One region of the Microbulbifer aggregans genome, then DNA from elsewhere that is predicted to be linked to it. Evidence: predicted binding sites of a transcription regulator. Region 1 holds the regulator's gene; the other holds the start of a gene.

Region 1 (6,885 bases):
GCCATCGCATCCACCGGGTTGGTGGGGAAGATATCCACCAGCACCTCGGACAGGGGTGGCGAGGGCTTGGGTTCAAACGCGGCATCGGCCTGCAGCCCCTCCATGCCTGCGCCGGGCTGGAATACGAAGGCAAGCATCAGCGCCAGGGTGATTGCCAGCGCCGTGGTTACCAGGTACAGGGCAAGTGTCTTGCCGGCCAGTACACCGACACGGCCGCCCTCAGACAGGGCACAGGCACCACAGATCAGGGATACCAGCACCAGCGGCACCACCATCAATTTCAGCGACGCGATAAAGATCCGGCCGACGATGTCGAACAGGCCTCCGGTCAGGTAGCTGTTGATAAAACCGGTGACGGCACTGCCCAGTACCTGGGTGGAATCAAGAAAGTTGAACAGTACTCCGACGACAATGCCGAGCAGCATCGCCAGTACGATCTTGGTGGTCAGGCCCATAGGATGTTTTTCTCCGGAAGCGTCCGCGATTCTCTTTTAGTTAACGCATCATCATAGAGGAGCTGCCGCCACCGAGTACAGCCGCCAGTGCCTGACCTCGCGTGCGCCAGCCGTTACAATGGCGTCTTTGACCTTTTGATCCTGCTGCGGGGTTCGCGTTGTACCACTCTCCATTTTTGCCGGCAGCGGACTGGCAGGCCCAGCCGCTGGAATCCCTGCACGAGTCGCCGCCCGCTGATCTGCTGCCCTGGCTGCTGCACCCCGGTTCCCTGACGGCGGCGCTGAAACAGCTGAGCGGCGGCGACTTCGCCGTGCGGGTGCTCGACCAGAGCTGGCGCCAACCCACGCTGGAGGAGCGCCGTACCCTGGGGCTGCGGGATCGCCAGCGGGCACTGATCCGCGAGGTTCTGCTGTTCGGTCGCGGGCGCCCCTGGGTTTACGCCCGCAGCGTACTGCCGATGCGCAGTCTGCAGGGCAAATCCCGCTACCTGCGCAGCCTCGACAGTCGCCCGCTGGGCGAGCTGCTATTCAGTGAAGCCGGTATTCGCCGCGGGCCCATCACCCTCAACCGGCTGGAGCGCAACCACCGCTGCCTGCTGGAAGAGCTGGGCAATGAGAGCAGCAGTGCCTGGGGCCGACGCTCGACTTTCTGGCTGCGGGACAAGCCTTTACTGGTGGCAGAGACCTTTCTGTCTGCCTTTACCGCTGCCCATGACACCCTGCCGCACCCTCAGGAATCAAACACAGGGGAGAAAACCACGTGATCAGCCAAACCCTCGCCCGCCGCTGGCCGACAGCATTGCCCTACTGGCAACTGGCACGCCTCGATCGCCCCATTGGCTCTCTGCTTCTGCTGTGGCCCACCTGGTGGGCACTGTGGTTGGCGGCAGATGGCTGGCCCGGGCTGCACCTGTTTACCGTTTTCACCTTGGGTGTGCTGCTGATGCGCGCGGCCGGCTGCGCCATCAACGACTTCGCCGATCGAAAGATAGACGGGCATGTCAAACGCACCGCCGCGCGACCCCTCGCCACCGGTCAGGCGACACCACGGGGCGCACTGATGCTGTTTGCTGGCCTGTGCGTACTGGCTTTCCTGCTGGTGCTCACCACCAACCGTCTGACCGTATTGCTGTCACTGCCCGCGGTGGCCCTGGCCTTCTGTTATCCATTCGCCAAACGCTATACCCATCTGCCCCAGGTGGTGCTCGGTGCAGCGTTCAGCATGGGGATTCCCATGGCGTTCGCCGCCGCCACGGAAGAGGTACCCCCCCTGGCTTGGCTGCTCTATACCGCCAACCTGCTGTGGACCGTGGCCTACGATACCTTCTACGCCATGGTGGATCGGGACGACGACCTGAAAATCGGTGTGAAATCCACAGCCGTACTGTTCGGGGAGATGGATCGGGCCATGACCGGCGCCCTGCAGGTGATGGTGCTGTTCGCCTTGGTGCTGGCCGGTCAGCGCTTCGAGCTGGGCACTTTTTACTTTCTTGGATTAGCAGTGGCCGCCGGCTTGTTTGCCTACCAGCAATGGCTGATCCGCGAGCGTGAGCGGGATGCTTGCTTCCGGGCTTTCCTGAACAACAACTGGGTCGGTGCCGCGGTTTTTGCCGGCATCGCACTGCACTACCTGACCAGCTAGCCACGCTTTTTTGGATAACCTGTCGCCGGTCATATATTTGTAATGGAAATGCCGTTAAATAGCCGCAACGAAAGTGGGGCATGGCAGACAGATGCAGAGCAAAACCATACTGATCGTCGACGATGAAGCCGCAGTGCGCGATATGCTGCGGGTGGCGCTGGAAATGGCGGAATACCGCTGCCTCGAGGCGGAAAACGCCCAGGAAGCCCACGCCCTGATCATCGACGAAAAGCCGGACCTGATCCTGCTGGACTGGATGCTGCCCGATGTCTCCGGTGTGGAGCTGGCACGGCGCCTCAAGCGTGACGAGCTCACCTCGGCCCTGCCGATCATCATGCTCACCGCCAAAGGCGAGGAAGATCACAAGATCAAGGGCCTGGAGACCGGTGCCGATGATTACATCACCAAGCCTTTCTCTCCCCGCGAGCTGGTCGCCCGCCTGAAGGCGGTACTGCGCCGCGCAGGCCCATCCACGCCGGAAGAGCCCCTGACCGCCGGCCAACTGGTGCTGGATCCGATCAGCCACCGGGTAACCATCAACGGCAAATCCGTGGAAATGGGGCCGACGGAGTTCCGCCTGCTGACCTTCTTTCTCTCCCATCAGGAACGTGCCTACAGCCGCTCCCAGCTGCTCGACCACGTCTGGGGCGGCAACGTCTATGTGGAAGAGCGCACCGTGGACGTGCATATCCGCCGGCTACGCAAGGCACTCGCCATCGACGGACACGATCGCTACGTCCAGACGGTACGCGGAACTGGTTACCGTTTTTCTGTGCAAACCGCAGAAAAAGTGTGACAAACTTGCCCCACAAAATTTCAGTATCCCTTTGATGCGCTGACACAGGCGCGTCTGGCTGTCCTGCACGTCGGGCACGTACGCCGCCCGATCGCACACGGAGACCGCACATCCCATGCTGGAACGCAGTATCGGCGAATTCTCCCGCTTTCTGGTTATCGCTCTTGGCTTCACCATTTTTGGTTTTTCCACCGGAGAATGGTTGCTCGGCCTGACTCTGGCGCTGGCCATCTACCTGTTCTGGATCCTGCTGCAACAGACCCGTTTCGACCGCTGGCTGAGCAATGGCCGCCAGGGGCCTGCACCCACCAGTTTCGGCATCTGGGGCGAGATCAGCGATGACTTCTATCGCATGCAGCGCCGCCACCGCCGGGAAAAGCAGAAACTTCACGCCATGCTCCGCCGTGTACAGGACAGCACCAGTGCACTGCGCGAGGGTATCGTGGCCCTGGAAGACGATGGCAGTCTGGCCTGGTGGAATCCGGCCGCGGGAGAAATGCTCAAGCTGCGGTCGGAGGATGAAGGCCAACCGCTGATCAACTTCCTGCGCGATCCCGCCTTCGTCCGCTATATGCACGACGAGACGATCCAGGGTCCGCTGACACTGCCCGCGCCTGGCAACGACGCCCGTACGCTGCAACTGGAGATCACCCGCTACGGCAAGGACGAGGCCCTGGTCATCGTGCGCGATATCACCAGGCTGCACAATTTGGAGCAGATGCGTCGGGATTTCGTCGCCAATGTTTCCCATGAACTGCGTACGCCCCTGACCGTCATCGCCGGCTATCTGGAAACCCTCGAGGGCAGCGGGCAGGCACCCAAGCCCTGGGAGCGGCCGCTCGCGCAGATGCAGGAGCAGACCCGCCGCATGACTTCACTGGTCAATGACCTGTTGCTGCTGGCTCGGCTGGAGACCTCGGAACGCGATACCGGCCGGGAGAAAATCCACGCATGTGAGCTGGCGGAACGGGTTGCCCACGAAGCCCGCAGCCTCAGCGGAGGTCGGCACAATATCGTGGTGGATTGCGCCCAGGATGCGGTCCTGACGGGCGATTCCGGCGAGCTACACAGCGCGTTTGCCAACCTGGCACTCAACGCCGTGAAGTACAGCCCGGATGGCGGAGATATCGAACTGCGCTGGTGGGTGGACGAGCGGGGCGGGCACTTCTCTGTACGGGACCAGGGTATCGGCATCGATCCGATCCATATTCCCCGACTGACCGAACGCTTCTACCGGGTAGACGCCGGTCGCTCGCGGGAGAGTGGCGGTACCGGCCTCGGACTCGCGATCGTCAAGCACGTACTACTGCGCCATAGCGGCGAACTGAACGTGCAGAGTGTTCCCGGGCGGGGCAGTACCTTCTCACTGCACTTCCCCCCCAAAAAACTGGTCTCAATGGCTGACACCTGAGTGAGGCGCTACTCCAGTTCCTTCACCGGCTGTTCTTCGCCGTTCTTGGTGTAAGTGGGCTTTTCTCCCTCACTGATGGCATTGCACTGGCGGCGCAGAACCAGGTGGTGAAGGCGCATGTCGCCATCGCGCAACAGCAGATGCTCCCGCCCATCGTCATCCACCGGAAGCACGTCGGCGCTTACCAACGCATCCCGTAGCGTGCGCAGGCGTTTCACATCCCGGTAGCGATTCAGGTCATTGGATAGCCGCACTTTCATGCGCTCGCATTCGTGCAAAGCCGCCGCCGTCTCACGATATTTGGCCAGAAAAAATACCGCAGCGATGGCAAAAACAATGGTCACGCCAATCTCAAACCACTCGGGCATCTGTATTCCCCTCCGTTACTGCTCAATCAGTTTGTTTGTATTTTTTTCTTGGGACCGCCGCCAAACGACCAGGTGATTGTTGGCCGGCATGGCGATGGTCTCGCTGCGTGTCATCCCGACTCTGGCTGCCAGCGTATCGAGCCAGCACAGGTCGCGAATGCCGCTGTCAGGATCGCGCTCGCGCAACCAGCGGTCGAATTCCCGGTTGCTTTCCGCCGCGAAATCTCCCCCCTCACTGAACGGTCCGTACACAATCAGCTGCCCATCCTGGTCAAGTACTTGCGGGAGTGCAGCAAAAAAGGCCTCCACAGCCGGCGCCGACACAATATGCAGCGTATTGGCTGTAAAAATAGTGTCGGCGGAGACCGGCGGCCACCGGCCCTCCACATCCAGCGGAATGGGTGCAAGCAGGTTTTCAGCCGGGCATGCCTCCAACCACGCGCGGATACCCGCCAGTTTCGCCGGCAGATCCGTTGTCTGCCAGGCAAGGTGTGGAAGATGTGGGGCGAAATAGACCGCGTGCTGACCGGTACCGCTGCCGATTTCCAGTAGCCTGCGGCTATCGGCCAGGAGCCGTTTCAACTGCTCGAGGATAGGCTCGCGGTTGCGGCCGCAGGCTGGTGCATCTGGCAGGGATGGGGTGTCGGTCATTGCGGTTCGTCGCGAGTGAAGACCCAATCATTGCCGTCGGACAGAGAGGCATTGAAGGCATAGCCGCCGGCGTCAAAGCCCTTCAACTCTTCCGCCTTTTTCACCCGCTTGTCGATGGCCCAGCGGCTCATCATGCCGCGGGCTTTCTTGGCGAAGAAGCTGATCATCTTGTATTCACCATTCTTCAGATCTTTGAAGTGCGGGGTGATGATGTCGGCTTCGAGCAGTTTGGGTTTGACGGCCTTGAAGTATTCGTTGGACGCCAGGTTGACCAGTTCGCGGCTCTTGAGGCTTTTCAGCTGCTGGTTGAGCGCCGCGGTGAGCGACTCTCCCCAGAATTCGTACAGGTTCTTGCCGCGGGCATTGGCGAACCTGGTGCCCATCTCCAGGCGATACGGCTGCATCAGATCCAGCGGCCGCAGCAGTCCGTAAAGGCCGGAAAGCATGCGCAGGTGTTTCTGCGCATAGGCAAAATCCCGCTTGCCCATGGTCTCGGCCTCGAGGCCTGTATACACATCGCCCTTGAACGCCAGCAATGCCGGGCGGGCATTCTTGTCGGTGAACGGACGCTTCCAGTCCTGAAAGCGGTCGTAGTTCAGCACCCCGAGCTTGTCGGAAATTTTCATCAGGCCGGAGATGTCCTGTGGGCTCAGCGCCCGTAATTCCTTGATCAGCTGGGCTGAGTCATCAAGAAAACCTGGCTGGGTGGTTTCCAGGTCCGGAATCTCGCTCTCGTAGTCGAGGGTCTTGGCCGGGGAGATCACTATCAACATGGGCTAATGACTTTCCTGTGCGAAAAAAAGAGGGATGGAATTGCGATGCCCGGATCACTCCGGCTTGAGGATATCCTGCCACCAGTTCAGCGGCGTCTGGCCATCCTTCGGGTCGTAGACATTGCCGTAGTACCAGACACTGTTGGCGCCATCGCAGGCGCTGTTGAGAATCTGCTCGATCTTGTCGAAACCGCAGCTGACATGGATGCTGTAGACGAGCAGCCGCGGGGTTTCCATGTCCAGCTCGCCGCCGAGCTTCTCCAGCTGCGGTGTCAGCTGGTCGGAGAGGGCTGTGCTGTTGCCACGGCAGAACACGCGGATCGCCAGGTTACCAGAGCGTTTCACCAGCTCGAACTGCTGGTCTTCCTTGTTGACCTTGATGGTATCGCCACTGGCGATGCCCTTGATAAACGCGGGTGAGCGGACCAGCTGGCAGCTGTCATCCTCGTTGACGCGCACCTGCAGCCGCTCCACCACCGGCTCGCCATCCGGATTGGTACCGGCGAACAATTCAATTACCTGCAGTGCGGTCATAACCTCTCTCCCGGGACTGTGTAAAATGGATCGCTATGGATCACTATTGAACTGAGCATTATACAGGGAGGCCACCATGATTCCGCGCCTGATCACTTGCTGTGCCCTCACAGCGTCTCTTCTCTCCGGCTGTGCCGTCAACCCGGTCACCGGGGAGCAGCAGCTCTCTCTGATCTCTCAGGGCCAGGAAGTGGCACTGGGCGAGCAGCAGTACCCCATCAACCAGCAACAGCAGGGCGGCGAATATGTCGTGGA
Region 2 (6,885 bases), 550 kb from region 1:
GCTGAAGCGATTGCGGTAGAAGATAAAGTTGGAATATTCCTGGGTGTCGGCCATACGCCCCACCCGGTCGGAACGGGATACGAACTTGTACTTCTCCCGCACGATTTCCTCGGTCACCGTTTTGGGACGGTCGAACTTGTCCTTGATCACCTTGAACACCACCGGATAGGAAGGCAGCGTGAACACGCTCATCACCATGCCTTTGATACCGGGAGCGATGATGAACTTGTCGTTGCTCACTTTCATGTGGGCGAGGATATGGCGATAAAACTCCGTCTTGCCGTGCTTGTGGAAACCGATGGAGTTGTACAGCTCCGAGCGCTCCTTGAGCGGCATGATGGTGGAGAGAAAGCGTACAAACCGGGAAGGAATGGGCGAATCCACCATGAAGTAGGAGCGGGTGAAACTGAAAATGATGCTGGCCGAGTCGTTGCTGTAGAGTACGGTGTCGACAAAGATGGCGCCGCGCCCGTTATTCAGGCACGGCAGTAGCAGCGGGATCACCTCGCCACCGAACATCATGCGCCCGACCAGGTAGGCCGCTTTGTTGCGGTAGAACACTGATTCCAGCATGTCCACCCGCAGTTTTTTCTCATTCTCGAGACCGGCCAGCGGCCCCTCGCGCAGGGCGGAGCAGATATTCTCCACATCCCGCTGCAGGTCCTCCCAGGGCGCGGAGAAACCGTAGTCGTTGAGGATGTCCTCGATCATGTACTCGAGGCCATCGCGCCCGCTGTAGCTGATGTAGATGCTGTAGTCCCGCAGCGGCTTCTCGTCCGGCGCCCTTGAGGACTTCACGAAGATATTGCTGTCGTGGATATGGGCGTGCTTGAACTGGTTACAGAACACCGAGTTGAAGAAAGTCTCGGCGATCTCGTAGTTGTTGTGGTTGGCAATCAGCTGGGCAAACGTGGCGCGGGCCTCGCGCCAGATTTCCAGTTCGTTGGTGTCCTTGCTGGTGACCGAGTGCACAAGCTTAAGCACCTGCAGCACCTTGGTCTTGTAGATATCGATACGCTCTTTATTGGCGTGATGTACCGCCTGCCAGGAGGCGGTTTCAAAGCGCGCCTTTGCCCCCAGCGTGATGTTCTGGAAATCCGCAAAGTAGGCATCGAAGCCATTGAGGATGGTTTTGGCGATTCTGCGCGCGGTCGGTGAGTGATTGGTCATGCACTAGACTTCAGATTCAGGTCCCCATTCACGATTCCCGGGCCACAGGCCCGCAGGAATCAAGCCGATAGTAGCACGGTGCGTCGGAGCCTCCCTTGAACGATTGGATCAGCAGCTTTGTCTTTTTCTTTGCTGTCATCGACCCGGTGGGGACGCTGCCGGTCTTTATTGCCGTTACCGCCCGACATGCCGAATGGCAGAAGCGCAAGATCGCCCTGCTGGCGGTACTGGTGGCATCGGCAATCTTGCTGTTTTTCCTGCTGGCTGGGCAGTACCTGCTGGAAACCATCGGTGTGCCGCTTTCGGCGTTCCAGGTGGCGGGCGGTGTGGTGCTGTTCCTGTTTGCCCTGACCATGATCTTTGGTGAGGGCAAGCCGGAACAGGAAATGGGGATCGTCAAGAGCGGCCACGAGACGGCGATCTTTCCTCTGGCGGTACCGTCTATTGCGTCGCCGGGGGCCATGCTGGCGGCGGTCGTGCTGACGGACAACTATCGCTTTGACCCCATCCACCAGTTTCGCACCGCCACAGCCATGTTTGCGGTGCTGGGCATCGTGCTGATGCTGTTGCTCACCGCCCAGTGGATCTTTCGCTTTATCGGCGATTGTGGCGCCAGCATCGTTAGCCGGGTGATGGGGCTGATTCTCGCCTCCGTCGCCACCACCAACGTACTCCTCGGCATACAGCAGTTTTTCTCAATCTGAGATCCCTCCCTGGCGGACGCTGCTTCAGCTGCCCACCCGCTTGCCATCACGACGGGAAATCGCCAGCACCGACGGGCGCGGCGGCAGGTTAGGGTCGTTGTCTGGCCAGCGGTGCAGGGGGTTGTCGAAGGTGGAGCGGCCGCTGTCCGCCGGGTGCTGCACGGCGACAAAGAGCGTGGTGCCATCCGGGGTGAATTCCGGGCCACACACCTCGGCCCCCTGGGGGCAGCCGAAGAAGTGTCGGGGGGCGGCGCGAAGTTCGCCCTCGGTGGCCATGACCCAGAGACCGTCGTGAAAGCCGAAGTCCTCGCAGCCGTCGGTTGCGATCCACATATTGCCGAGTGGGTCGAAGGCCACATTGTCCGGGTTGGCAAACCAGCCGTGAGACGAGATATTGCCGGGGCTCTGCTGGCCGTAGGCGCCGCGCTCGCCGGGATCCTCGGCATTGGGATTGCCCCCGAGCAGGAAGGTGTTCCAACGGAACTGGTCACTGACATGATCCCGTTGACCGTCGACCCCCGGCGGAACGATTTCCAGCACGTGGCCGGTGGCATTTTTGGGGCGCGGGTTGGCGGCATTGGCCACAGTGCGACGCTTGTTTTTGGTCAGCATCACATAGGTGCAGTCGTTGACCGGGTTGGTTTCGACATCCTCGGGCCGATCCATTGGGGTGGCGCCCAGCAGTGCGGCGGCGCGGCGGGCATCGATCAGCACGTCTGCCTGGTTGTGAAAGCCATTCTCTGGCTTCAGCGGTCCCTGCCCGAACACCAGTGGCAACCACTGCCCGGAACCATCCTCGTTGAACTGGCCGGCAAACAAAGTGCCCTCCACGAGCAGGGTACGGTTGTGGGTATCCTGACCGGGTAAATAATTTTGCCGGGAGACATAGCGGTAGACGAACTGGTGTTCGTCGTCGTCGCCGCCATAAGCCACCACCTGTTGGCCGGGTTTACACGCCAGGGTGAAGCCCTCGTGCTCGAAGCGGCCCAGGCTGGTGAGTTTGCGCGGTTGCGACTCGGGGTCGTAAGGGTCGTATTCCACCATCCAGCCGAAGCGGTTGGGCTCATGGGCTTCCTTCTCGATATCGAAACGGTGGTCGTGGTCGCCCCAGTTACGGTTTTCCGGCGAGATACCGAAACTGTGATGGTTCAGTGCCTCCACCGGGTCGGCAATATTGTCCGGATCGCCCTGGAAAGCGCCGCCGAAGCCCTCCTCGGCAATCAGCACTGTGCCCCAGGGAGTCTTGCCGCCAGCGCAGTTACCCACAGTCCCGAATACTTTTTTACCGGTGGGGTCCGCTTTCGTCTGCAGGCGCTGGTCGCCGGCGGCGGAGCCGACGATCTCCATCGGCGTTGAGAGAGTGATGCGGCGGTTGTAGGGGCTGTCCAGCACCGGCTGCCAGCCATCGGCCGTTTTTTCAATCTCGGTAATGGCATGGCCACAGGCGGCCTGCTCGATAGCGACATGTTCGGCACTGACACCACGGGTGGCGCTGTACTCATCGTTGTAGCCGGAAAACATCAGATGCGGCTGCGTGTATTCATGATTGACGCACAGCAGTCCCCGCGCGCTGTTGCCACTCGCCAGATGGCGCGCGTTTTCTCCAAGACCTGCTTCGCTATCGAGGGGCATAAACGCGATGAAGTCATTGTTGTAACCGAAGCGCCGGGCCTGTGATGCGGCATCCAGTTTTACCGGGTCAAATGTATCCTCACTGGGGTGGAGTGGATCACCCCAGCGCAGCAGGATGTCGGCGCGATACTCATCGGGCAGGTGGTGATTGTTGTCCAGGCGGTGCGGAATTTCGGTAAACGTCAGTCCAGCCGGGTCGTCACTTTTGTTGCGGGTACAGGACGATAACAGGCTACTGGCGGCACCGGTTGCGGTGAGGGCACCAATCGCTTTGAAGAGCGTGCGACGGGATGGATTTGGCGGCAGCTTTTTCATTTTTTCTCCGGCTTATTCCGTGTCAGTGATCCAGGCCCGCTGTCACAGATTAGTAACCTGTTAGTAGTTTAGTGGATCTCGAATTCTGCCTCTGCGCCGTGACAATTCGGTGAACGACCGAAAAACACTGCGATGCCACAATCTTCAAAAAACTGTCACCCAAAGTTAACGCTGGGTGTCTAGTCTGCGCCCCCATCGAAGACTTCCAACTAAAAAAGGGAATGGGGACGTTATGAAAAATCGATCGACTCGAGCAGCTCTCGTTGCGGTGCCGTTGACGGCCATTGCCGCAGCGGTTATTTCCGTCAATGCCAGCGCCCAGGCCGGCGACGACAAAATGGAAACTATCGAGGTTACTGCCCAGGCGGCCAACGCCAGCAGTGACATCGACCGCCAGCGCAATTCAAACAAAATCGTTGCCGTGCAGACCTCCGATGCCATCGGTGAACTGCCTGATGCCAACGTAACTGAAGCACTGCAGCGTATGCCCGGTGTCTTCATCGCCCGTGATCAGGGTGAAGGACGCTTTGTCGGTGTGCGTGGTATCGATCCGAACCTGAACGCCGCCACCATCAATGGTGTCAGCCTGCCCGCGCCGGAAACTGACAGCCGCGCCGTGGCTATGGATGTTATCCCATCTGACCTGCTTGCCAGCCTGGAAGTCGTAAAGACCCTGACTCCGGACATGAGCGCAGACTCCATCGGTGGTGCCATCGAGATCAAGAGTCTGAATGCCCTGGGCCAGAGCGGACAGCAATTCAAGCTGAGCGTTGAAAACAGCTACAGCACACTGCAGGAAGAAAACAGCCCGAAACTCGCCGGCACGTTCACCAACGTTTTGGAGCTGGATGGTGGTCGCCAACTGGGTGTTGCCATTGCAGCCAGCCACCAGGAGCGGAAGTTCGGCTCTGAGAACATTGAAACGGATGGCACCTGGGAAGAATTTACCGCGGCAGACGGCTCTGAAGCCTTCGGTGCTGCTGAAATTGAACAGCGCGATTACACCGTCAACCGTGAGCGCACCGGCCTGGCCGCTAACTTCGACCTGCGCCTGAGCGAAACCAGCCAGTTGTTCCTGCACAGCCTGTATTCCGACTTCTCCGACGCGGAAGAGCGCCAGCGCAACTCCTGGAAGCTTGACGAGGAGAACGACGATCCGGCAACCATCACCGCCAATTCTGCAGTCTGGGAAGATGCGGCACTGGACAAGTCACTGAAAGATCGTTTCGAAGAGCAGGAGATCCTGTCCCTGGTTGTTGGCGGTGAGCATGACCTGGACCTGTGGGGCGTTGAGTACGCGCTGGGTTACTCCCACGCTGAGGAAGCCGAGCCACATCGCCGTGATACCGCTTTCGTCCAGGAAGGCCTGCAGCTGGGTTATACCAGTGCCGGTGAGAAGCCCACCCTGGCTGTCGGCGCCGGTGACCTCGACGCGGCCATGAATGCCGCGCTCTATGAGCTCGACGAGGTGGTGATCGAAGACAACTTTACCGAGGATGAGGAAGTCAGTTTCCGCATCGACATCACCCGTGAAATTCAGGTGGCCGGTAACCCGTCTGAACTGAAGTTTGGTCTGCACGAGCGTCGTCGTGAAAAGTCGGGCGACCTGAACGCTGTGATCTACGATGGTTTGGGTGGCGACTACACGCTGGCCGACTTCGCCATGAACAATGTTGACTACGGCCTGGGTGCCTTCGGTCCCGGTATCAACATGGGCGCACTCAACAGTTTCATTGACGCCAACCTGTCAAGCTTCGAGGTGGACGAGACAGATACCGCTCTGGACTCTGCTCGTGACTACGCCATGAACGAAGACATCTCTGCGCTGTACGTGATGAACAGCATCGAGATGGACCGTGCCCAGCTGGTTTACGGTGTTCGTTACGAGCTGACGGATTTCTCCGCTGAAGGCAACCGCGTGGTTGAGTCCGGTGAAGCTGTTCCCGGTGCGGAAGAAGTGGCGGAAGATGTTTACGTTTCCGGTGTCAGCTATGCGCGTGATTACAGCAACCTGTTCCCGAGCGTCAACTTCAAGTACGACTACACCGATAACATCGTATTGCGTGCCGCTTACACCGAGTCTTTGTCCCGTCCGTCTTTCGGTGCCCTGAACCCGTCTCCGGAAGCCATCGAGTACGATGAGGGCGAGCTGGAAGTGGAAGCGGGCAACCCGGGCCTGGCCCCCTATGAGGCCCAGAACCTGGACTTCTCCGCGGAGTACTATGCCGACACCCTGGGCATGTTCTCTTTGGGTGTTTTTCACAAGCGCATCGATAACTTCATCGTCACTGCCGACGTTGCCAGCACCGCCGACTACACCCAGTTCGTGGGCAGCCTGCCGGTCGATGAAGCGGAGATCCTGCGGCCGATCAACGGCGACACCGCGACCCTGACCGGCGCTGAGCTGGCCTGGACCCGTGGTTTCGACAACGGCCTGCTGCTGCGTGCCAATGCCACTTTCGCAGACTCTGAAGCCAGCCTCGGCCTGGGCCCGGATGCGGATCGCGGTGACAAGGTCTCTCTGCCTTCCCAGGCGGACATGGTGGGTAACTTCATCATCGGTTATGAGCGTGATGCCCTGAGCCTGCGCTTGGCAACCACCTTCAAAGGTGAGCGCCTGCTGGAAGTGGACCTGGGTGACGCTGCCGGTGACCGTTACGAGTCTGAGCACATGCAGGTTGACCTGTCTGCCAAATACCGTTTCAACAACGGACTCCAGCTGACCTTCAGTGGTGTGAACCTGACCGATGAGCCCTTCTACGTAGAGAATGCCGGCTACAACGGTCAGTACGAAGAGTACGGCCCGACCTACGTGCTAGGCCTGACTTACAGCACTTTCTAAGGACTGTACGCGGTATTCCGGTAAGAAACCCGGCCCTTCCTGGAGGGCTGGGTTTTCTGCTATCTGTCCTGTGAATCGGTTAAGTTTGAAGTCGGACACAGGTCGCTGAAACAACAAGAAATGAAGGCAATGGCGAAACAATCTCTAATCAAATTTCTGTCGGTCGCGCTTCTCTCTGGTCTACTGGCAGCTTGCATTGATTCGATCGGTTCGGCTCAGGGA

Evidence for each region. The regulator PhoB, encoded in region 1, activates phosphate uptake and scavenging genes when phosphate is short. The targets are predictions, from matches to a motif close to TGTCATAAANNTGTAACA.
Region 2: the regulator PhoB is predicted to act here: its motif matches at 3,862-3,879, upstream of AUP74_RS01775 (PhoX family protein).

The regions. Positions count from the first base shown of each region.
Region 1 is NZ_CP014143.1:958,934-965,818, forward strand. Features, by position in the region: gene AUP74_RS04135 (dicarboxylate/amino acid:cation symporter) at 1-455, opposite strand, end outside; gene AUP74_RS04140 (chorismate--pyruvate lyase family protein) at 614-1,219, shown strand; gene ubiA (4-hydroxybenzoate octaprenyltransferase) at 1,216-2,097, shown strand; gene phoB (phosphate regulon transcriptional regulator PhoB) at 2,189-2,893, shown strand; gene phoR (phosphate regulon sensor histidine kinase PhoR) at 3,009-4,304, shown strand; gene AUP74_RS04160 (hypothetical protein) at 4,313-4,672, opposite strand; gene AUP74_RS04165 (DUF938 domain-containing protein) at 4,688-5,323, opposite strand; gene yaaA (peroxide stress protein YaaA) at 5,320-6,096, opposite strand; gene AUP74_RS04175 (DUF4265 domain-containing protein) at 6,151-6,630, opposite strand; gene AUP74_RS04180 (M48 family metalloprotease) at 6,707-6,885, shown strand, end outside.
Region 2 is NZ_CP014143.1:404,769-411,653, reverse strand. Features, by position in the region: gene aceK (bifunctional isocitrate dehydrogenase kinase/phosphatase) at 1-1,170, opposite strand, end outside; gene AUP74_RS01780 (MarC family protein) at 1,266-1,874, shown strand; gene AUP74_RS01775 (PhoX family protein) at 1,899-3,821, opposite strand; gene AUP74_RS01770 (TonB-dependent receptor) at 4,054-6,663, shown strand; gene AUP74_RS01765 (phytase) at 6,793-6,885, shown strand, end outside.